3 regions of the Paenibacillus sp. FSL R7-0179 genome follow, and region 1 is predicted to be linked to each of the others. Evidence: riboswitches for the same ligand, from Rfam matches in the RefSeq annotation. Region 1 holds a riboswitch; each other region holds the start of a gene.
What was found. Region 1 has a riboswitch for cyclic di-GMP ahead of MKX63_RS02365 (anti-repressor SinI family protein). Riboswitches for the same ligand answer to the same signal wherever they lie in the genome.

Region 1 (6,965 bases):
GCGCCTGTACAGGATACTCCAGTCCCCACAGCTTCAGCAGCAGCAGAGGTTATTGCTCCAGCGGCCACTCCTGTGCCTGAGATTCTTTTACCGGAACCCACTCCAGATCAAGGACCTAACGGCGTAATTCCGGGCACTGTGATGGACGACGGGCAGCCTGCTCCTGCAGCTACACCGTCTCCACAATCCGACACCAGCAAAGGCGGCGAATAAGATGCGCATCCGAAAAATAGCAGGTACGATCATCTCCACACTGATTCTGATTGTGTTCCTCGTGCTGATCACAGCCGTTGTGATCTCCAAAGCCTCCGGCGGCGAGCCCTCCTTCTTCGGCTATCAGATTAAGACGGTTTTGTCCGGCTCCATGGAGCCAGGCATCCAGACCGGTTCCATTGTGGCCATTAAGCCGGGCGGAGACATGACGCGGTTCCAGAAGGGCGATGTGATCACTTTTCTGAATCCAGATAATATTCTGATCACCCACCGCGTGGTCGATGCCGAGCTGAACAGTGCGCTGGGGCAAGCCAGCTATATCACCAAGGGCGACAATAATGATGCAGCCGACACCGCGCCCGTCAGTTCCACGAATGTGGTAGGTGAGTACACCGGCGTAACCGTCCCCTATGTGGGCTATGCCATGAGCTTCGCAGTCTCCAAAGCCGGCAGCGTAGTGCTGATGATTATTCCCGGGCTGCTTCTGCTCCTCTACGCGCTGTATTCTTCCTGGAAGGCCGTTGCGGCACTGGAAAAGAAGAACGTGGCTTCATCCGCAGCCAGCGGAGGCGGGCCGGATAGTCTGACTGACCTCGTCCAATGATCGATTGTCCTCTCCCGTTTACGAAACGCGGAGCCACAATACAGCTCTACAAAGCAGACTCATAAGAGAGGGATGAACAAATGAACGTCAAAAAAACATTAGGTCTCGGCGTTGTATCGGCAGCATTAGGCTTAACCCTGGTCGGCGGAGGTACCTTCGCTTACTTCAGCAGTACCTCTACTTCTTCAGCTTCTTTTAACAACGGAACCCTATCATTGAAATCTGATCCCTCTGTCATTGTTAATCTCAGTAATCTCAAGCCGGGCGATACAGTCTTACGGGACTTCAAGCTCAAAAATGACGGAACGCTCAATATTCCTAAAGTGGTACTGCGCACCTCGTCCGCCATTACAGACGCCCAAGGTGATAACGGTACGCATAATTTCAAGGATGATATTATTGTGACCTTCCTAGTAAACAAGGATAAAAAGGAATCACCGCTTCTGGTCATCTCGCTGGCCGATCTGGAGAAGGAGAGTCCCGATCTGGTGGCCCGGGGAATTCTCGGAGCAATCTTAGGCGGAGAGAAATCCGGCATCAAAGCCGGTACCTCGGATGACCTGACCATTCAATTCGCCTTCAAGGAGACCCTCCAGCCGCAGAACTATTATCAGGGCGATACGCTTGCGCTGACGCTGAATTTTGAAGCCAACCAGGAAAAAGGCAGTCTCAAATAATTTCAGGGCAAAACAAACCATTCGAGGAGGAAATCAATCATGGGTATCAAAAAAACATTGGGTCTTGGCGTAGCATCGGCGGCACTGGGCTTGTCTTTAATCGGCGGGGGCACCTTCGCTTACTTCAGCTCCACAGCCACCAGCACGGCAACCTTCGCCGCAGGTACGCTGAAGCTCGGCTCTTCCTTCAATACTCCGGTAGCGTTGACGAATCTGAAGCCGGGAGACTACACCGTCCGCACCTTCACCTTGTCCAATGACGGCACACTGGATATCAAATTCCTCAAGCTGGCCACCACTTACACCGTAACCGATGCCAAGGGCGATAACGCGGGCCAGGATCTCGGAGACCACTTCAAGGTCAAGCTTCTCGATAACACGTACACCGGCGGTTCACTAAGCGGTCATGTGCTGTCCGAGATCTCCCTGAAGGATCTGAAGAACACCCCCAGCTACGATCTCGTAGCAGCAGGTGTACTGCCAGGAGGGATTGCCGCAGCCGGGTCCAAGACCTTTAAGATCGCCTTCGAGTTCGTAGACAACAGCCAAGATCAGAACATTTTCCAGGGTGACGGCCTAGCTCTGAACTGGACCTTCGATGCACTTCAAGGACTGGGAGAGGCCAAGTAAGTCAACACTCAAGTGGAAAACGGCTTTGCCGTCCTTTGAAAGGACGATACCGTTTCAGCAAGACGGCACATCCTTCCCCCAACCGGGCCGGGTGTGCCGTTTCCTTTTCCCAGGCTGCCGGGCTTAATGATTTTTGTCCGATTTGCGGTTTTTTGTTATACTGACAAGTGAAAACGGCTTTGCCTTTCTATGAGGGCGGTACCGTTTCAGTGAGAAAGATAAGGATATAGCGCGAAGCATATCACTTCTTATCTTTTAATAAAAAGTACGGAGGGCGTTGTAATCGTGTCAGATACTATGGGAGGCCGCATCCACAAACTCCGGCTGGAGAAGGGCTATTCGCTATCCGAGCTTGCGGATAAGGCTGATGTGGCGAAATCATATCTCAGTAATGTAGAACGCAATATTCAATCCAACCCCTCCATTCAATTCATCGAAAAAATCGCTGACGCGCTTCAGGTATCCATTCATGCACTGCTGTATGGCGGACTGGCAGAGACGGAAGAACAGGCTCTGGACGGGGAATGGTTCCGGCTGGTTCAGGAGGCCATGGCCTCCGGTATAAGCAAACGTGAATTCAAGGAATTCCTTGATTACCAGAAATGGCGGATGGAACAAAAGGACAATTAAACGCAGCATTGTATGTCACAGGGAAGACTCCGCACGGCAGGGAGGCCGCCTTCGGCGAAGGCATGCTTTCAAGCGGCATACAGAAAAGGCACAGCGTACCGGGCGCTGTGCCTTTTCTGTATGTATCGCAGCAATGATGACCGTCCTTACATCGCCTGGAGCGCCTTCTCACTTAGAAACCGGCGGATCTCCTCCGCCGCGATCCCCGCCTGCTTGGCAGACATCAGCAAGTGCACCCATTCTAAATCCAGATCTACTGCCTGCAGCTCGTCATTCCCCTGGTTGGACATATCCAAGAAATCTCCTCCTAGAATTTTCGCGTCCCCAGGCAGTCCGGCCATCATAGTAGTATTGCTACTTTGTAGTATCTCTACTTTAGATCCGAGACTTTGTGCCCCTGTCTTTCGGCAGGTTTACCTTTTACTGGACCCTTTCCATCATGAAAGGATCTGGCAAGAATCGATGAAACCGTTCTCCGCAATAACATTATACAAGATCATGCGCGATTAGTGTGTCGTTTTCTGGAATTTTTTTATGATAAAATGTGAGGAAACTTAGCTAATATTGCCAGTGGCTTGTATAAATATTTCCAGTTCCAAGTTCAAACCCTAGGTAATAGTTTAAATATACTAAAGGGAACTCTAACTGCTCCGCCTTACCGCTGCGCGCAACATCGCATAGAGACAATTACCCATTTGTATGGATTACGGACAGTGATATGGATTGAACTTGTTGAAAATTTAAGTTAAGGGAAAAGTGGCGGAGGGGAATTTGGGAACTGGAGGAGCGGTAGCGACCGCCTTTGTCTGCGGATTTCAACCGTTAACAACGGGATAAAATCAAGAAATCTGCAGACAACAGCGGCCGGAGGTCCAAAACTTCTCTGGAGTCACGGCCAATCCCAAAGCATAAAAATCAATTTGTTCAATTAAAATACATGATTAATGCCTATTTATGATAGTTCCGTATGAATACTGTAATGAATCATGCCAAATTGCGAACGGATTGACCGAAAGTATGAATTGATTACCCCGCCGGAAAGTAGCACAATAAGGTGAGAATGAAACCGCAAACATTTGCAGCTCCGCCAAGTGGCACACTGGATGCCCCGCGTGGAGTTTATCCGTTAGGAGGACCTATTCATGGCAGTCAAAGAGCCCTATAACGACACAGTATGGAGCAAATACTACGGCCCCAACCTGGGCTACATCCAAGAAAGATATGAGCAATTTGTCAAGGACCCCTCTTCTGTTGAACAACATTACCGCGATCTCTTCACCGTATCCGGTCCCCCTCCGCTGGCACCCGATGCCGAGAGGGCTCCAAGGCCTGCCGTATCAGCAGATGCGCAGTGGCTCAAGAAGGCTGTCAAGGCCTCGAAGCTGATCGCAAATATTCGAATATATGGCCATATGGCTGCAGACATTGATCCGCTGGAGCGCAGCACGAACCCGATGGCCAAATGGCTGGAGCTGGAGACCTACGAGCTTACCCGCGAGGATCTTAATGCTCTGCCTGCTTCGCTGATCTGGGATAATGCCCCTGCGGATGTGCATACCGCAATGGATGCCGTCCATAGAATGCGTCAGGCCTATACCCAGACCATTGCCTATGAATTCGGGCATGTACACGATGAACGCGAGCTGCGCTGGCTCAACAGCCAGGCGGAATCAATGACCTCCCCTGCCCCGCTGAATAATACAGAGCGCAAGGAGCTGCTGAAGCGGCTGGTTCAGGTGGAGCATTTCGAGACCTTCCTGCACAAGACCTTCGTCGGGCAGAAACGGTTCAGCCTGGAGGGCAATGATGCCCTCGTGCCGATGCTGGATGAGATTGTGCGGGCCGCCGCGCATGACGGCGCAGAGCATATCCTGATGGGCATGGCCCACCGCGGAAGACTTAATGTGCTGGCTCATATTCTGGGCAAGCCCTATGATATTATTTTCTCGGAATTCCATCACTCGCCGAACAAAGAGCTGTTCCCTTCGGAAGGCTCTATGGGTGTGACCTACGGCTGGAGCGGTGATGTGAAGTATCATCTCGGGGCTGACCGCGCCGTCCGCGAAGGCGAGACCGTTCGCACCCGGATCACGCTGGCCAATAACCCGAGCCATCTTGAATTTGTCAATCCTGTCGTCGAGGGCTTCACACGAGCCGCACAGGAAGAGCGCAATGCTCCGGGACTGCCTAAGCTGAACACAAGCAAGGCTATGGCTGTGCTGATGCACGGCGATGCCGCCTTCCCTGGCGAAGGTATTGTCGCTGAGACGCTTAATATCGGCAAATTGCAGGGTTATCAGAATGGCGGTACCGTGCATATTATCGTCAATAACCGGATCGGCTTCACCACAGAGAGCGAGGATTCCCGCTCCACCCATTATGCCAGCGACCTGGCCAAAGGGTATGAGATTCCGGTCGTGCACGTCAATGCCGATGACCCGGAAGCCTGTATTGCCGCTGTCCGTCTGGCCAGTGCTTACCGCCATATGTTCAAGAAGGACTTCCTGATTGATCTGATCGGCTACCGCCGCCACGGGCATAATGAAATGGATGATCCCGAGACAACTCAACCGATTGTGTACGGCAAAGTGCGCAACCACCCTACCGTCTACCGCTCCTATGCGGAGCGTCTTCAACGCGAGAAGGTGGTCACTGCCGATGATGTGAAGAACATGATTGCCGAGGCTGAGAGTGTCCTTCAGCAGGCCTTCGACCAGATGAAGGAAGGCAAGCAAAAGAATGCGGAGTCTAAGACCGCCGTCGCGCTGGATAACGATAGTCTCCAGCAGCGTCCTACAGCCTTCCCTCTGGCCGGTCTGCAGGAGATTAACCGCGAGCTGCTGCGCGTACCGGCCGGCTTCAAGGTCTATCCGAAGCTGGAACGGATTCTGCAGCGCCGCAAGGATGCACTGAATGACGGAGAGCGGGTAGACTGGGCGCTGGCAGAGACACTTGCCTTCGCTACGATCCTGAAGGACGGCACGCCGATCCGCCTCAGCGGGCAGGATGCACAGCGCGGCACCTTCGCCCACCGCCATCTGGTGCTGCACGACAGCGAGAACGGGGAACTCTATGCTCCGCTGCATCAGCTGAGTGATGCCGGCGCTTCCTTCGGCGTCTACAACAGCCCGCTGTCCGAGGCCTCTGTCCTCGGCTTCGAATATGGTTATAATGTGTTCGCACCGGAGACTTTCGTTATCTGGGAAGCTCAATACGGAGACTTCGCCAATGCCGCTCAGGTCATTATTGACCAGTTCATTTCCGCCGGCCGCGCCAAGTGGACGCAGCGCAGCAATCTGACGATCCTGCTGCCTCACGGCTACGAGGGCCAAGGACCAGAGCACTCCAGCGGTAGATTGGAACGGTTCCTCCAGCTCTCCGCCGAGGAGAACTGGACTGTAGCCAACCTGACCACTGCTGCGCAGTATTTCCATCTGCTCCGCCGTCAGGCCGCGCTCTGCGGACAACCGGATGCCCGGCCGCTGGTGATCATGGCGCCGAAGAGCCTGATCCGTAACACGCGCAGTACCTCAGCCGGAGCAGACCTCGCTTCGGGCACCTTCCAGGCGGTTCTTCCCGAGCCGCTGCTCGGCAGTAAGCCGGAAGCCGTGAAGCGCCTCGTGGTATGCAGCGGCAAGGTGGCCATCGACCTGCAGACAGAGCTTGAGGCGACGCGCGGACAGGACTTCTCCTGGCTGCACATTTTGCGCATGGAACAGCTCTATCCGTTCCCGGAACGCAAGCTTGGTACTCACCTTAGCGGCTTCAGCTCTCTGGAGGAGATCGTCTGGGTACAGGAGGAACCGAAGAATATGGGCGGCTGGACGTATGCCGAATCCCGGCTGCGCGCCATCGCACCGCAGAAGGTCACTGTCCAGTACATCGGACGTCCGGACCGTTCCAGCCCGGCCAGCGGCTACGCAGATGTCCACAGCTTCGAGCAGCGGCGCATTGTACGGGAAGCCCTGAAATTGAATGCTGCAGTGCAAGCACCTGTACCGTCTTCCTGAGCACAGCAAGGCGGTCATCCAATATCACGCACACCACTATATTTGGGGAGGTACGGCCTGTGTCCGAGATAAAAGTACCCGATTTGGGCGAATCGATTTCCGAAGGAACGATCTACAAATGGCTGGTTAAAGAGGGCGACACTGTCGGCCAGGGGGATGTGCTTGCCGAGCTTGAGACTGACAAGGTCAATCTCGAGATCA
Region 2 (6,965 bases), on a different contig from region 1:
GTCTGCTCGAAATTGACGAAGTTCACCAGCACCTTGTTGGATGTCGCCTTGCTGCCCGCGAGCGGCTCAAGCGTGGAGGTGTCCACGGCTCTTACGTAGACCAGCTTATCCTTCAGCTCCTCCTTATTGCTGATCTGATAGGTCAGCGGAGCGCCGTGTGTGGCATAAGCCAGATCCAGCCTGCGCATGATACTGACACGGGATTCTTCGCCTTCCTTGGTGTAGTAGATCTCTGTAGCCGCCGGATCATGATCCTCCAGATTGAAGCCGTATTTGAACAGGCTGAAATTCTTGAAGAAGGCGGCATGCTGCACGAACATCTCGGCATAGCCGATATGTGCCCGCATAATCCGGTCGAACACCGCCGAGGTCCGCTCCTTGGCCCCGTATTGATACGCGTCCACATGAGAGTCCGAGGTGCCGAACTCGGTGGCGAGCATTTTTTTGCTAAGGCCGTCTACCGATCCCCCGAAGGTCTTCAGGTTCTCCGTGAAGCTCCCGCCCTGACCGAAAATATAGGAATCGCCATAAGAATGGCCATTCGTCAGATCCGTTACCGTCTCAAGCTCATCCCGCTGCTTCGGGTCACGTTCCCAGCCGTCCGGGTCCCCGCACTGCTTCACCGGCCCCTTCTGGTTGCCGCACGAATCTTCGCTGTAGCCCGGCCAGTAGGCCCATCCGGGTGCAACCGTCTGCAGATGCGGCGCAATTGTCTTTCCCTTGCTGTTCAGCCACTCTGCTATGGCCAGATTGACCGCTTTGGAACGGTTGAACAGGCCCGGTTCGTTATCCACCTCGTAGTACTGGAAGTACGGACTGTACTTCTGGAAATAATCCGTCAGCTTCTTCTCGGCATCCTCGGGCAGCGTGCCGTCTGCCTTCAGCTTGATATCGCCTGTATGCAGATAGAGCGCTACGGCCTGCATATTGTAATCCTTCAGGACCTTGTAGTACTCATCCATCTTCTCACAGGAACGGCCCACATCACTGGCACAGCTGGTACGCATGATATTACCGCTGTAGGCTACGCCCAGCCACTTCATAATATAGGGCAGATGGGTAACCGCCCCCTCGTCAAAATAAAACTGCTTGTTATTCACCACCGTCCCGGTCAGCGTATAGCTGCCATGGATCGGCTCCTTAACCGGAGACTTGAGCGCCTCCAGACTGAGATTATCCCATGTCCACCAGTTGTACTTATCCTCAGCTTCTGAGGAATAGATTCCCCTGGCCGTCCGCAGCGTCAGCTCGTTGGTGCCGCTGATGAGCTGCTCTTTGGGAATGTACAGCTCATAGGTTTTGCGGAAATCGTATTTGCTGCCGGTTCCGGCAATCCCGGCGATCTGAATGATGCCTGAGAGTTGACCGTTGGAGAATACGCTCATCTGGGGTACAGACTTGTAAGCATCGATAATGCTCACGCGAAATAAGACCCCGTGCTCCGGGATCTTATCCAGCTCATACTGAATCCGCAGCTCCGGGTTGGTCTCCCCGTGCAGGCCGGAGGGCAGTGACTTCAGCTCTCCCGACCTGGCAGTGGTTGAGGCTATGCTGAGCGTCTTTTTCACCCCGCTTGACCCCGCCGCCTTGAACTCATCGGCAGAGCCGTCATGCTTGCCAAGCTGCCATAGAACCGTTCCTTCCGGCATCTCAGGACCGGCATCCTTAGCCGCCGACAATGAAGACAGATCCACATCCTCTTCACCGTCCTTCGTCCCGTAATCTCCGAAGACAGAGACGGACAACAGAATCAAGATGATCAATGCTGCGAATTTTAGTAGCCTGTGGAGATATTTACCGGGTTTCTTTTGAACTCTAGTCCTCATTCCCTTGTCCTCGCTTTCTTCCGGAATTCTATGCTGTACCGGGATAACGTCACGCTTCTTCTGCTGCGGGGCTTCCTTAAGGAAGCGTCAGCGCACTCTGTGGGATAATCATCTGCTTCTGGCTCTGGCTTCTCCACATCAGACTGACGCTGGCATCCCCGCGGTTCTCATAATACTCTACCTTGATGGCGTAAGGGGTATTTACGGAAAGGGTGATGCTGCCCTCCTTGCCCGCGCTGCTCTGATTCTTCCAGTTGTCGATCAGGAGCTTGCCGCCGATCCATACGCGGATGCCGTCATCCGAAGAAGCGGTGAACGTATACTTTTCACTGTAGAGAGGCTTAAGGGTCCCGGTCCAGCGTACCGAGAATGCATCTTTGGGCAGGCCGGAGGCCGGTGAATTGCCATGCCAGTTGAATTGAAGGGTGCTGTCATTACGGGTAAGCAGCGGTGTGCCGGACAGGTCCATATTGCCATAATATTGGCCTCGCAGGCCGTTCCTTGAGCTTACAGCCGCCGCATGGGTTTTGACACCCGCCGCCAGCTTGTAATCCTCCCGCGATACTGTGTATTTATGGTTCATGAAGCTTTGAATTTTCACAGTCGGGTTATTCTCAACCAGCATCTTGCCCCATGTCATCGTATATACCCATTTGCTTTGCTTTTGAGACATGATGACAGGGTCTGGAAGCTCTCCGCTCTCCCCGATGCCGATCGGTTTGCCGTCCGCAAGCTTCAGGAGGCTATCATAATAGGACTGCTTGAAATCATTGTCATAAATATCGGCGGCCAGAATATCCACCTTGGCGGTGCCGGGAAAATAGGCGGCATACGGCTCAGACGACTTGTTCTCGGCATTTGGATTCCACACCCACAGCAGATTGTTCAGCTTATGCTTATTCACCATGCGGTCATAGACCAGGTCCCAGAGCTTCGCGAAGTCATCCTTCTGCCCCCACCAGAACCAGCCGCCGTTCATTTCATGATAGGGCCGCCATAGCACCGGAACTCCGGCATCGCGCAGCTCGCCCAGATACTTGGCCACTTCATCCAGCTCGGCAACTAATGCTTTGTACTGCGGCGTTCCGGGAGTGATATACAGCTTGAATTGACTCTGGGTAATCGGCTTCTGCACATTGGTCCATACCGGCGCGGTTCCCGGCAGATTCTGATGGAAGGTCATGGCGACAATGCCACCACCCTCATGCCACCGTATAGCACTGTCCACGACAGCCTGACGCTGTCTGGCAATGGTCTCCTTGGATTGATTGCCTATAGCTCCCAGCTCATAGCCATGCAGAACCGCATAGCGGCCGCTTGTTGTGCGGAGCTTATTATTGAATTCATCGGGGCTCTCCAGGTAATCATGCTGGCCGGAGATCATCCCCTTGCCGCTAAGATCACTGAGATAGCTTAACAGTGCGGAAGCCTCCTTGGAGGCCGAAGGATTAATGGGCTTTATGGGAGCGGGGGCGGCAGGTGCCGTAACCTTGGCGGCTGCGGGCAGACTGCGCCCTTCCCCCCATGGAAGTAATGAAAGGATAAGGATTAGAGGGAAAATAGTTGTATATAGCCTGTACTTACGGTAAGTGTTCAATGTAATCTCCTTTCTCCAGCCACACTTCTCCGGCAGAACCCTGAGGTTATACCACCCGGATTGTCTGCCTTTCTATAGCTTAGTAGCCCTGCTGGTAAGCAGGGCCATTAAGAGTGTGGCTTACAGGATTTATAATTGTAACGTCTTAACCAGTAACAGCGCCAATGATGAACACAGCTGCGGACCTTATGAGCTTAGGAAGCGGACGGGAGGAACAGCGCGCTTGCCGGAACGGTACCCTTGGCCTGGCTCGGACTCTGCCACATCAGCCGCGCTTTTGCATCCCCTTGATTCTCATAATACTCTACCTGGATATCATACAGCTCGCCTGCGGTCAGGCTGATGCTGCCCATGCGTTCAGTGCCGCTCTGCTTCACCCAGCTGTCAATCACAAGCTCACCGTTCACCCGTACGCGGATACCGTCATCGGAATGGGTATAGAACTGATAAGTCTCCGTGTACAGCGGCTTAATCTTCCCGCTCCAGCGGACAGAGAAGAAGTCTATGCCGATAGCGGCATCCGGCGAGCCCTGGCGCCAGTTGAAATCAAGCACAGCATCGGTACGCACTACAGCGGGTTCGCCCGAAAGCGTCATGTTATTGAAGTATTCCGCGTACAATCCATTAGCAGCAGGGACTTCTACCGGCAGATCCACCGGTGTTGCTGTAGGAGTAGGAACGGGAACAGGAGCCGCTGTCGGCGTTGGCACCGGTGTTGGCGTTGGTGTCGGTGCCGGTAATGGCGTCAGTGTTGGTGCTGGCATTGGTGTCGTTACTGGTGCCGGCGTTGCTGTCTGCGCTGGTGCTGCTGTCGCTGCTGGTACCGTGGTCGGTACTGCGGTTGCAGCCGGAGCAGGTATGGATGTGTTGCCTGCCCTGGAGAAAAGCGCACTTGCAGGTACGGTTCCCTTCACCTGGCTGGGACTCTGCCACATCAGATGAACATTCGCATCGCCTGCATTCTCGTAATACTCTACCTTGATGTCGTACAGTTGCCCGGCAGTCAAGGCTATGCTTCCTGTGCGGGCCGTTCCGCTCTGCTTGACCCAGCTGTCAATGACGGCTGTGCCGTTCACCCACAAGCGGATACCGTCATCCGATGTAGTATAGAACTGATAAGTCTCACTGTAAGCGGGCTTAATCTGGCCGGTCCAGCGGATCGAGAAGTAATCTACTCCAAGTGCGGCATTAGGGGTACCCTGACGCCAATTGAAGCTGATGACATCATCGTTACGGACCATAACCGGTGTCCCCGAGAGCGTCATGTTCTTGAAGTATTCTCCAAGCAAGCCATTCTGGGCAGGCTTACCCTCCGTATCACCGGGAGTTGGGACCGGCTTCGGCGCAACGGTAGGTGTTGCGGTAGGCGTTGCAGTTGGCGTCGGTGTTACGGTTGGTGTTGGTGTCGGCGTTGCAGTTGGCGTCGGTGTTACGGTTGGTGTTGGTGTCGGCGTTGCAGTTGGCGTCGGCGTTGGTGTTGCAGTTGGTGTCGGTGTTACGGTTGGTGTTGGTGTCGGCGTTGCGGTTGGCTTAGGAGCCGCCGCCGGAGCAGACCAGGCCTTATATTGGTCACGGGTCAGTGTGTAGCTGTCATTCATGAAATTCTTGATCGTAGCTGTGCTGTTATTCTCGTAGAGCATCTTGCCCCAGTTCATCATAAACACATAATTCTGCTGGGTCAGCTTCAGCTTCGAGATATTTGGCATTTCACCGTTCTCGCCGATGCCTATCGGCTTGCCGCCAGCCAGGCTGGTCAGATCATCATGGTATTTATTCAAGTAGTCATTATTGTATATATCCGCCGCCAGCACATCCACTCTGTCCGCACCCGGATAAGTCCGTGGATAGGGATCGGAGTTTGCATTCGGCGCATTCGGGTTCCATACCCAGAGCAGATTATTTAACTGATGAACGTTCACGAACCGGTCATACATAATATTCCACAATGCTGCAAAATTATCTTTCTTCCCCCACCAGAACCAGCCGCCGTTCATTTCATGGTAAGGTCTCCAGAGGATCGGAACTTTGGCATCCCGCAGGCTTTTCAGAGAGACAGCTACTTTATCCAGATCGGTGATCAGCGCATTATACTCTGGTGTTCCGGGGGTTACGTATTTGTTAAATTGCGCCTGGGTGATTGACTTCTGCACATTGGACCATTCGTACTTGGTGCCCGGCAGATTCTGGTGGAAGGTCATAGCGACAATGCCGCCTGCTCTGGACCAGTTCGTCGCACTCCAGACGATATTTTTGCGTTGTGCAGCTACTCCGCTCTCACTCTGCCGACCGATTGCTCCAAGCTCATAACCATGCAGTGCTGCGTATTGTCCGCTTGTTCCCTTCAGCTTGTTGCTCAGCTCATCCGGACTCTCGAAATAGTCATGCTGGCCTGTAATGATTCCATTTCCCGAGATTTCATACAGATTGTTCAGCAGCTTGACCGCCTCGGCTGAGGCGTTAGGGTTCACCGGCGCTCCTTCAGAAGGGGCAGCCTTGACGGTGGAAGGGGCGATTCCCAGTCCCACAGGTACAGCAGACCATACCACGGCCAGCGACAGCACAGCGCAGAGCAAACGAGACTTACGGTAAGTTTTCACAATATTCTCTTCCTTTCGGTAGCCAGGCTGCCACTCTTGCGAAGGCCCTATAGCTTTGCGTCCCTGTCTTTCGATCAGGTTTGCCTTTGTCGTTTTGGAAGGATCAATCCCTCTTACCGTAAATTATCGTCTTTATGCAATTTTTTTGTAGAGCAAACGCGAATTTCTCCGAATAAATAGTTCCGAGTACCTGTTTTGATTTTGTAACAATTGGTTAAATAGATAAGTTAGACCTATGAAATGAACTGATGTAGCGCTATATCCTCCCAGTCCAGAGTAATACGGATGTTGTCTTCCTCTACCAGCTCAGACCCGGTCTGCACCTCAATGAATTCCACATCGGTAAGAGCCAGAATGGCATGCTTGGTCCCTTCCGGTATCCGCACCACATCTCCCGCCTTCACCGTATGCATCTTCTCATTGATGACTATGCTGGCTTCCCCGCTGACGAAGGTCCAGATTTCACTGCGTTTGTGATGCAGCTGATAGCTGATATTTTTACCCTCATTGATGAAAATCCGCTTGGTCAGCACCTCGTTGCCCTCGTCATATTTCACATAGTCGATCACCTTGTAGTGGCCCCAGCGGCGTTCCTCGTACATCGGTCTTTGTTCAAAGGTCTTCAGCACTTCCTTGATCCGCGGACTCTCGGTCTTATGTGTCACCAGAATGCCGTCCGGGCTGGCGGCGATAATCAGATCCTTCGCCCCGATCACGGTAATCGGAATATCCAGCTCGTTAATGAGCGAGGTGCCCTCGGAGTCTGCCGTTACGAAGCCCTTGCCGACATGGTTGCTGGTCATTTCCTCGGTCAGGGTGTTCCAGGTACCCAGGTCCTTCCAGAATCCTGCGTACGGCTGCACGACGATGTTCTCCTCTTTCTCCACCACTTCATAATCGAAGCTGATGGAAGACAGCAGCTTATACTGCTTCTGCAGCTCCTCG
Region 3 (6,965 bases), 840 kb from region 1:
TCATTATCAGGCCCCTCCTTATTTCAAAAACTCGTTGGTGAACAATCCGCCTATGTCCTGTTCCTTTTTCACAAAGCCCAGCTCGACCAGATTCTTCTGCAGTGTCTCCCAAGATGCCTCGTCCATCGAGCCCAGCGGGAGCTTCTCCGGATCAAGCAGCGGAATGCTGGCCTTCATCATATTGACCTCATGCTTCAAATCCAGCTTCTCGCCATACTTAAGACCGAATTCTGCCGCCTCCTCCGGATGCTTGACCGCATAATCCCAGCCCTGCATAGAGGCCTGCACGAAGCTTGCGACCATCTCCGGGTCCTTCTTAATAACAGACTCCGTGGTGAACAAGGTATCGGCATAGAAATTGATGCCATAGTCGTTTGGATCGATAATATTCACTTCCTTGCCCTGCTCCTCTACAGCCAGCACTTCATTAATGACATATCCGGGCCAAGCCTTGACCTGACCGGTTAACAGCGGACTCAGATCATATTTGACCGGCATCTCTTCGATTTGCGAAGGGTCAATGCCTGCGCTTTTCTCCATGGCACGGAAGGTTAGCTCTTCGTTGCCGCCCAGCTTGATGCCCACCTTTTGCCCGGTAAGATCCTCCATTGTCTTGATCCCCGACTCTTTGAGTGCGAACATGACGAACGGGGTTTTGCGGTAGATTGCGGACAACGCTTTGACCGGGACGCCCTTTTCTCTGGCAATGACGACCTGATCGGCACCGGTAACCCCGAACTCCTCACTGCCGGAAGCTACCATCTGCACAGCCGGGAAATCCGAGCCTCCCGGGCGGATCTCAACATCCAGCCCCGCTTCTTTATAGAAGCCTTTTTCCACTGCGGTATAAAAGCCGGCAAATTGCGCCTGGTGAATCCATTTCAGCCGGAGCACCACCTTTTTCAGCTCGCCCGAGCCTTCCGCTCCTTGTCCTTCGGCCTTCCCGGCTTCCGTATGGTTACCGCAGGCGGTCAGGAGCAGCATTAGCGAGGTTAACAGCATCAGCGCTTTCGTTCTGGACTTGTTCCACATGGTAATTCCCCCGTTTATGAATGATTTAGTATTGCTCCAGCGCCTTCAGCACCGCTTGTGAATCACTTACACTGCCGAACACCCCGCCCTGCATTTGAACCATACTCAGTGCCGCCAGGTGATTCGCTTCATCCGTCGCTCCTGTACAATCAGCAAGAATCAGACACTCGTACCCCCGGTCATTGGCCTCCCGCATCGTGGTGTGTACACAGACATCCGTAGTAATACCAGTCAGAATCAGATGGGTAATTCCTTTATTCTTCAAGATCAGGTCCAGGTCCGTTGCATAAAAGCTGCCTTTGCCCGGCTTGTCTATAATGTACTCTCCGGCAATAGGCGCCAGCTCCTCGATGATCTGCCAGCCGCGTTCCCCCCGTACGAGGATTCGTCCCGCCGGTCCATCGGAGCCGATCTCAGCCCCGATCTGGCGGCTTCGCCACCGCTTGTTCGCCGGCAGATCCGACAGATCCGGCTTATGCCCCTCGCGGGTATGAATCACGGTGAACCCTTCGATGTCCCGGATACGGGCCAGCAGGCGCTGAATGGGCTGAATCGCCCGCGCTGTTAATGAGAGGTCATAGCCCATTCTCTCGACGTAACCGCCCTTGCCGCAAAAATCCGTCTGCATGTCGATAATCATCAGCGCTGTCTTCGCCGGGTCCAACGCCCCGTCATAAGGCCAGATGTAAGGTGTTGCTGCAATTTGCATGGTTTATGCTCCTCTCCTGATGCCGTCATCTCTATTAACGTTATATTTGTTAACATCAATTCGCGTTTCCTTGGTATGAGTTAGATTATATTATAATGAATTTGGGATGTCTTCGGTTTTATTACGAAATAATGCATTGAATGTTTGTGTTAATTTACATAACTAACACATACATAACATATTCACTCACAATACTGCTTATTAAAAAGGAACACTCCGGGTTTTGCTAAGCCCAGGATGTCCCAACCGTTGAATACCCACAATCCCTCTCCTATTCCCCTTCCATAAGCTGTAAGCGCTGGGAAACCAGTTTTTTTGTCGAAATAGAGCTGCATATTTCGAGTTTTTTGATAAATAGGCATAATATAGTTGAAAAATAGCTCTTTAAGTACTAGAATTAAGCTTGTTTGCAGAAGTTAATGACGCATAAGAACTATTTATGATTCTTTTTGTCGATTGCAGTCGATCACAATTCATCGCCTCTACAGGATGTATATCATTGATCTATTTCTAAAGGCAAACTCCCCGAAAGGGCAGGACGCAAAGCTATGGGCCTAAGAACGCCGGAATCCGCGTTTACGGTTGCCAGGCTGCCAATAGAGACCACTTAAGCCAGCTGTTCAGGAGGAAGATAAGACTTCCGGGCTTGATGATGTTCTTTTTCTGTACGAATTGCCATTGATCATACGAAAAAGTGAGGTTACAACCATGCCGCAGCAGGATATCGAACCAAGCCGATATGAATTCGTAGAGTCCCTGATGCTTGAACGTAAAGGTCTCCTGGATTCATTCTCTGTGGAGGGCCGAGCTTCTGACGGGACAACTGGAGATAAGAATGGAATTATCCTCGTGCAGGACAACCAGATATTCATTACTCCCCCGCTCCCCGGAGGCGCTCCCGCCCGTATTTCTGCGATCCACCCTGTTGTCCTGAAGATCAACTGGAAGACCGTTACAGAGCCAACTGAGGTGACCAAGGCAGATTATATTACCTGGGAGATCTGCGAGAAGCCGCAGTATGAAATCACCGTATCGCCTGACAAGCTCAAGGTCCACTTCACTTTATATCGTGCAGAGAAGTACGCCTGGAATCTGGTCAACTGTCCCGCCGCCTTCGAGACGGTCGTCCGTGCCCAGCCCAACCCGGCGGTGCTGCTGTCCACGCTCACCATAGAACAGATTATTTCCTCACTGGACAACCGTTTCATTCTGCAGAGCCTGAACATTTCCGCCCTGTACGCGGAGCTTACGAATCCTACATATCTTCCCGTATGTATCGCTGAAGGAAGAGCCCCGCTGCCCGGCAAGGAGGCCCGGCTGGAATTCCAGCTGCCGGAGCATACACTGGAGGGGAACAGAATGCTTGGGGGGCAGGAAGCCCCCGCTCAGAAGCCCGCGGAACCCTTGGAGTATCTCCGTTTCCCGGGAGCCCCCTTCACCTATGCAGGTGAAGTCTTCGCCCGCAAGCTGCCGCCGGAGGAAGGCATTCCCGGCCTCGGCACAGACGGAAGGGTCCTGCCCCCTCCCCCGCCGCAGGATATCTACTTCGCTGCCGGTAATCACGCCAAGCTCCTTCCCTGCGGTAATATCGTAGCCAACCGCACAGGCAGACCCCGCATCTGCGGAGGAAGCGGCAGCGTCCGGATCTGCGACTTCCCTCCGGTCTGTCTGCTGACCAGAGAGATGACTGAGCCTGCGGGCGACGTTATGTTCGCAGGCGACATTATTGTACCGGGAGATCTGGAAGGATCTGTACGGATCGAAGCCCTGGGAAATGTGTACGTCTATGGCGATATCCGCCAATCTACGATTATAGCGACCGGCAGTATTTATGTTAGCGGCCAGGTCACCGGCAGCGGCCTGTACGCCGGATATGCCGGGGTACAGCAGCATCGTCTGCACAGCCTCGCAGGACTGCTGCGTATAGAAGTGGACGGACTGCGCGAGGCGGCACGCCAGCTTGCCAAGAACGTAGAGTCCCGGCAGCAGTCGGTGAATTACGGACTGGTGGTCATGCTGCTGCTGGAGGATAAATACAACCACCTCGATAGCCTGATCCGCGATCTTGAAGCTGCCCTGAGCCGTATGAACGGAGAGTTCGGCTCAGGCACAGACCCGCTCCGGCACATGCTTGAGGTGTTCACCCACCCGGGGCAATTCACCGGATATATTACGGATAGTGTCCTAAGCAGCTTCTCCAGGCTGCTCCTCAAGCTGGGCGAAGAGATTGAACTGCTCCAGGAGGAGCATGCAGTGATTAATCTTGCCCAGTCGCAGGGCAGCCGCCTGGAGTCCGGCGGCAAGCTGCTTGTGCGGGATTCTTGTTAAGTACTACTACTGACGGTGACGTTCATATCTATACACACACAAAGCGAGCCCCCGTATACAGATACGGAGACTCGTTTTTGTGTTTTTTGGCTCATATTGAATTAGTATTATACCGCAGCGATGAACCGCTCCATGTCTTCCTGCACGGTAGTAATACCGCCGATACCGAAGGTATCTACCAGAACCTTGGCTACATTAGGCGACAGGAAGGCCGGAAGCGTAGGGCCCAGATGAATGTTCTTCACACCCAGATGCAGCAGCGCCAGCAGGACGATCACCGCTTTTTGCTCATACCAGGCAATGTTATAGGAGATCGGAAGATCATTAATATCCGCCAGACCGAAGACTTCCTTCAGCTTAAGCGCTATGACCACAAGAGAATAGGAGTCATTGCACTGGCCGGCATCAAGCACGCGCGGAATTCCGCCGATATCACCAAGCGCCAGCTTGTTATATTTGTATTTGGCACAGCCTGCGGTCAGGATCACCGTGTCACTAGGCAGCTCTGCTGCGAAGTCGGTGTAATAATTCCGGCTCTTCATCCGTCCATCGCAGCCGGCCATGACGAAGAATTGCTTGATAGCGCCGCTCTCTACCGCTCCAACCACCTGATCCGCCACATTCATTACAGCCGCATGGGCGAAGCCGCCGACAATCTCTCCGGTCTCAATCTCTACCGGAGCACTGCAGCTCTTAGCCTGCTCGATCAGAGCTGAGAAATCCTTCTCACCGTCAGTGCCTGCCGCGATATGCTGAACTCCCGGATAACCGGTGTTGCCTGTCGTGTACAACCTGTCTTTGTAGCTGTCCTTCGGCGGCACGATGCAGTTCGTGGTCATCAGAATCGGACCGTTGAAGCTGGCAAATTCCTCATTCTGCTTCCACCATGCATTACCGTAGTTGCCTACGAAGTGGCTATATTTCTTGAAGGCCGGATAGTAGTGGGCCGGCAGCATCTCACTGTGCGTATATACATCCACCCCAGTTCCCTCGGTCTGCTTCAGCAGCGCTTCCATGTCCTTGAGGTCATGACCGCTGATCAGAATACCGGGGTTCGTGCCTACTCCAATATTGACTTTGGTAATCTCCGGATTACCGTAGGCTGCGGTGTTGGCCCGGTCCAGCAGCGCCATCACATCCACGCCGAACTTGCCGCATTCCAGCACCAGAGCCGTCAGCTCACCGCCGCTCAGATTGTTATCCAGCGCAGCTGCCAAGCCTTTTTCCATAAAAGCATGTGCTCCTGCTTCATAGAAGCCCAGTACCGCAGCATGCTCCATGTAAGCAGCCATTCCCTTCAGACCGTAGGTCAGCAGCTCGCGCAGGGAACGGATATCCTCATGCTCTGTAGCAAGCACACCCACCGTTACCGCCTTGTCCATCAGCTCCTCATCGGTCACCGCACTCCAGTTCGCCGCGTCATGCTCCGACAAATAGGCCATCACTCCGGCATCAGCCACTCTGCTGCGCCACAGATCCCGCAGGGCCAGTCCTTCCCGGATCTTCGCCGTGAAGTATTCCGGCACGAAGTTGGCATTGGTAATCGTAGCGAACAAGCTCTCTATAATGAATTTCTCCGTCACCGGATCGGTAATCCCCAGCTCACGCCCGCTGCGCGCGAAGATGGCAATACCCTTGAGTGTATACACCAGAAGATCCTGCAGATTCGCTACCTCACTGGTCTTGCCGCATACCCCCTGAATCGTACAACCGGTCCCCTTAGCTGCCTCCTGACACTGGAAACAAAACATTTCGCTCATTACCTGAATCACTCCTTATCATTAATGGAACCGCTCTGTGCCTCGCCTTTACAGTTACCAATAATTGTAGTAGACTTTCGTCTATCAATCGGTAACGAATGTTACCAATCACAAATCATCAGGAGGAAAAGTATGAGACCGGAGCCCGCTTCGCTGCAAGCCTGCCTGCTGTTTCGCGGAAAATCCGCAGATGAGATCGAACAGCTGCTGCATACGCTGGCCTACTCTGTCAGCTCCTACCATAAGAATGCGATTATTCTGGCAGAGGGCGATCCGGCGGACCGGCTTGGGATTCTGCTCTCCGGCCGCATCGAGGTGCAGAAGACACATCCCACCGGCAGCAGTGTGACCATCGCGCATCTGAAGGAGGGGCAGACCATCGGCGAAGCCGTATTATTCCGCAGGAATAACACCGTGCCCGCCACCGTCACAGCCACAGGCCCCTGCAAGGTAATGTTCATCAGCAAGCAAGAGCTGCTGAGATTATTCGCGGCCGACACCGATATCCTCACCCGCTTCATCGAGAATCTGTCCGAGCGGCTGGTGCTCGTGAACCGGAAGATTGAGAACCTGTCCGCCGGGCCGCTGCGCCGCCGTATCGTAGACTTCCTGCTGGAGCAGGGAGAGCAGCAGGAATCCGATACCTTAAAGCTCCCCTTCAGCCGGAAGGAATGGGCCGAGCATATGAATACCGCCCGCCCTTCCTTGTCGCGGGAGCTGGGATTCCTGCGCGATCAGGGCTGGATCGAATTCAAGGGCAATGAAATCACCCTGCTGAACCGGAGCCGGATGCATGATTACATCCAGACTCTGCCCTCTTCGGCAGGCAATCTATAGGAACCGCAACCGTTCACCTCAGCCCGCAATCCGCCCCGCCACCCAGCCCGCGACCTCTTTCTCAGGAATAGGCTTGCTGATATAGTAGCCCTGAATCTTATCACAGCGGGTCCGCTCCAGAAAAGCAAGCTGCTCCGGGGTCTCCACCCCTTCAGCGGTAACGTTCAGTCCCATTTCATGGCCGATGGTGACGATGGAGCTGGCCAGCGACATATTGTTCGGGGTATCGATGCTGTCGATGAAGGACTTGTCGATCTTCAGGGTAGTAATCGGGAGCTGCTTCAGATAGCTGAGTGAGG

Region 2: another riboswitch for cyclic di-GMP. It lies ahead of MKX63_RS17640 (PA14 domain-containing protein); the one in region 1 lies ahead of MKX63_RS02365 (anti-repressor SinI family protein).
Region 3: another riboswitch for cyclic di-GMP. It lies ahead of MKX63_RS06230 (flagellar assembly protein A); the one in region 1 lies ahead of MKX63_RS02365 (anti-repressor SinI family protein).

Annotation. Positions count from the first base shown of each region.
Region 1 is NZ_JBBOCC010000001.1:558,017-564,981, forward strand. It holds gene MKX63_RS02340 (hypothetical protein) at 1-213, shown strand, start outside; gene sipW (signal peptidase I SipW) at 215-817, shown strand; gene MKX63_RS02350 (TasA family protein) at 898-1,494, shown strand; gene MKX63_RS02355 (TasA family protein) at 1,534-2,124, shown strand; gene MKX63_RS02360 (helix-turn-helix domain-containing protein) at 2,422-2,754, shown strand; gene MKX63_RS02365 (anti-repressor SinI family protein) at 2,901-3,044, opposite strand; cyclic di-GMP riboswitch class I at 3,079-3,182, opposite strand; gene MKX63_RS02370 (2-oxoglutarate dehydrogenase E1 component) at 3,897-6,764, shown strand; gene odhB (2-oxoglutarate dehydrogenase complex dihydrolipoyllysine-residue succinyltransferase) at 6,824-6,965, shown strand, end outside.
Region 2 is NZ_JBBOCC010000002.1:193,775-200,739, reverse strand. It holds gene MKX63_RS17650 (discoidin domain-containing protein) at 1-1,826, opposite strand, end outside; gene MKX63_RS17645 (glycosyl hydrolase) at 1,903-3,423, opposite strand; gene MKX63_RS17640 (PA14 domain-containing protein) at 3,618-6,020, opposite strand; cyclic di-GMP riboswitch class I at 6,035-6,115, opposite strand; gene MKX63_RS17635 (sugar phosphate nucleotidyltransferase) at 6,254-6,965, opposite strand, start outside.
Region 3 is NZ_JBBOCC010000001.1:1,398,896-1,405,860, reverse strand. It holds gene MKX63_RS06245 (ABC transporter ATP-binding protein) at 1-4, opposite strand, end outside; gene MKX63_RS06240 (ABC transporter substrate-binding protein) at 19-1,032, opposite strand; gene biuH (biuret amidohydrolase) at 1,058-1,741, opposite strand; cyclic di-GMP riboswitch class I at 2,247-2,339, shown strand; gene MKX63_RS06230 (flagellar assembly protein A) at 2,420-4,069, shown strand; gene hcp (hydroxylamine reductase) at 4,177-5,829, opposite strand; gene MKX63_RS06220 (Crp/Fnr family transcriptional regulator) at 5,962-6,666, shown strand; gene MKX63_RS06215 (ABC transporter substrate binding protein) at 6,685-6,965, opposite strand, start outside.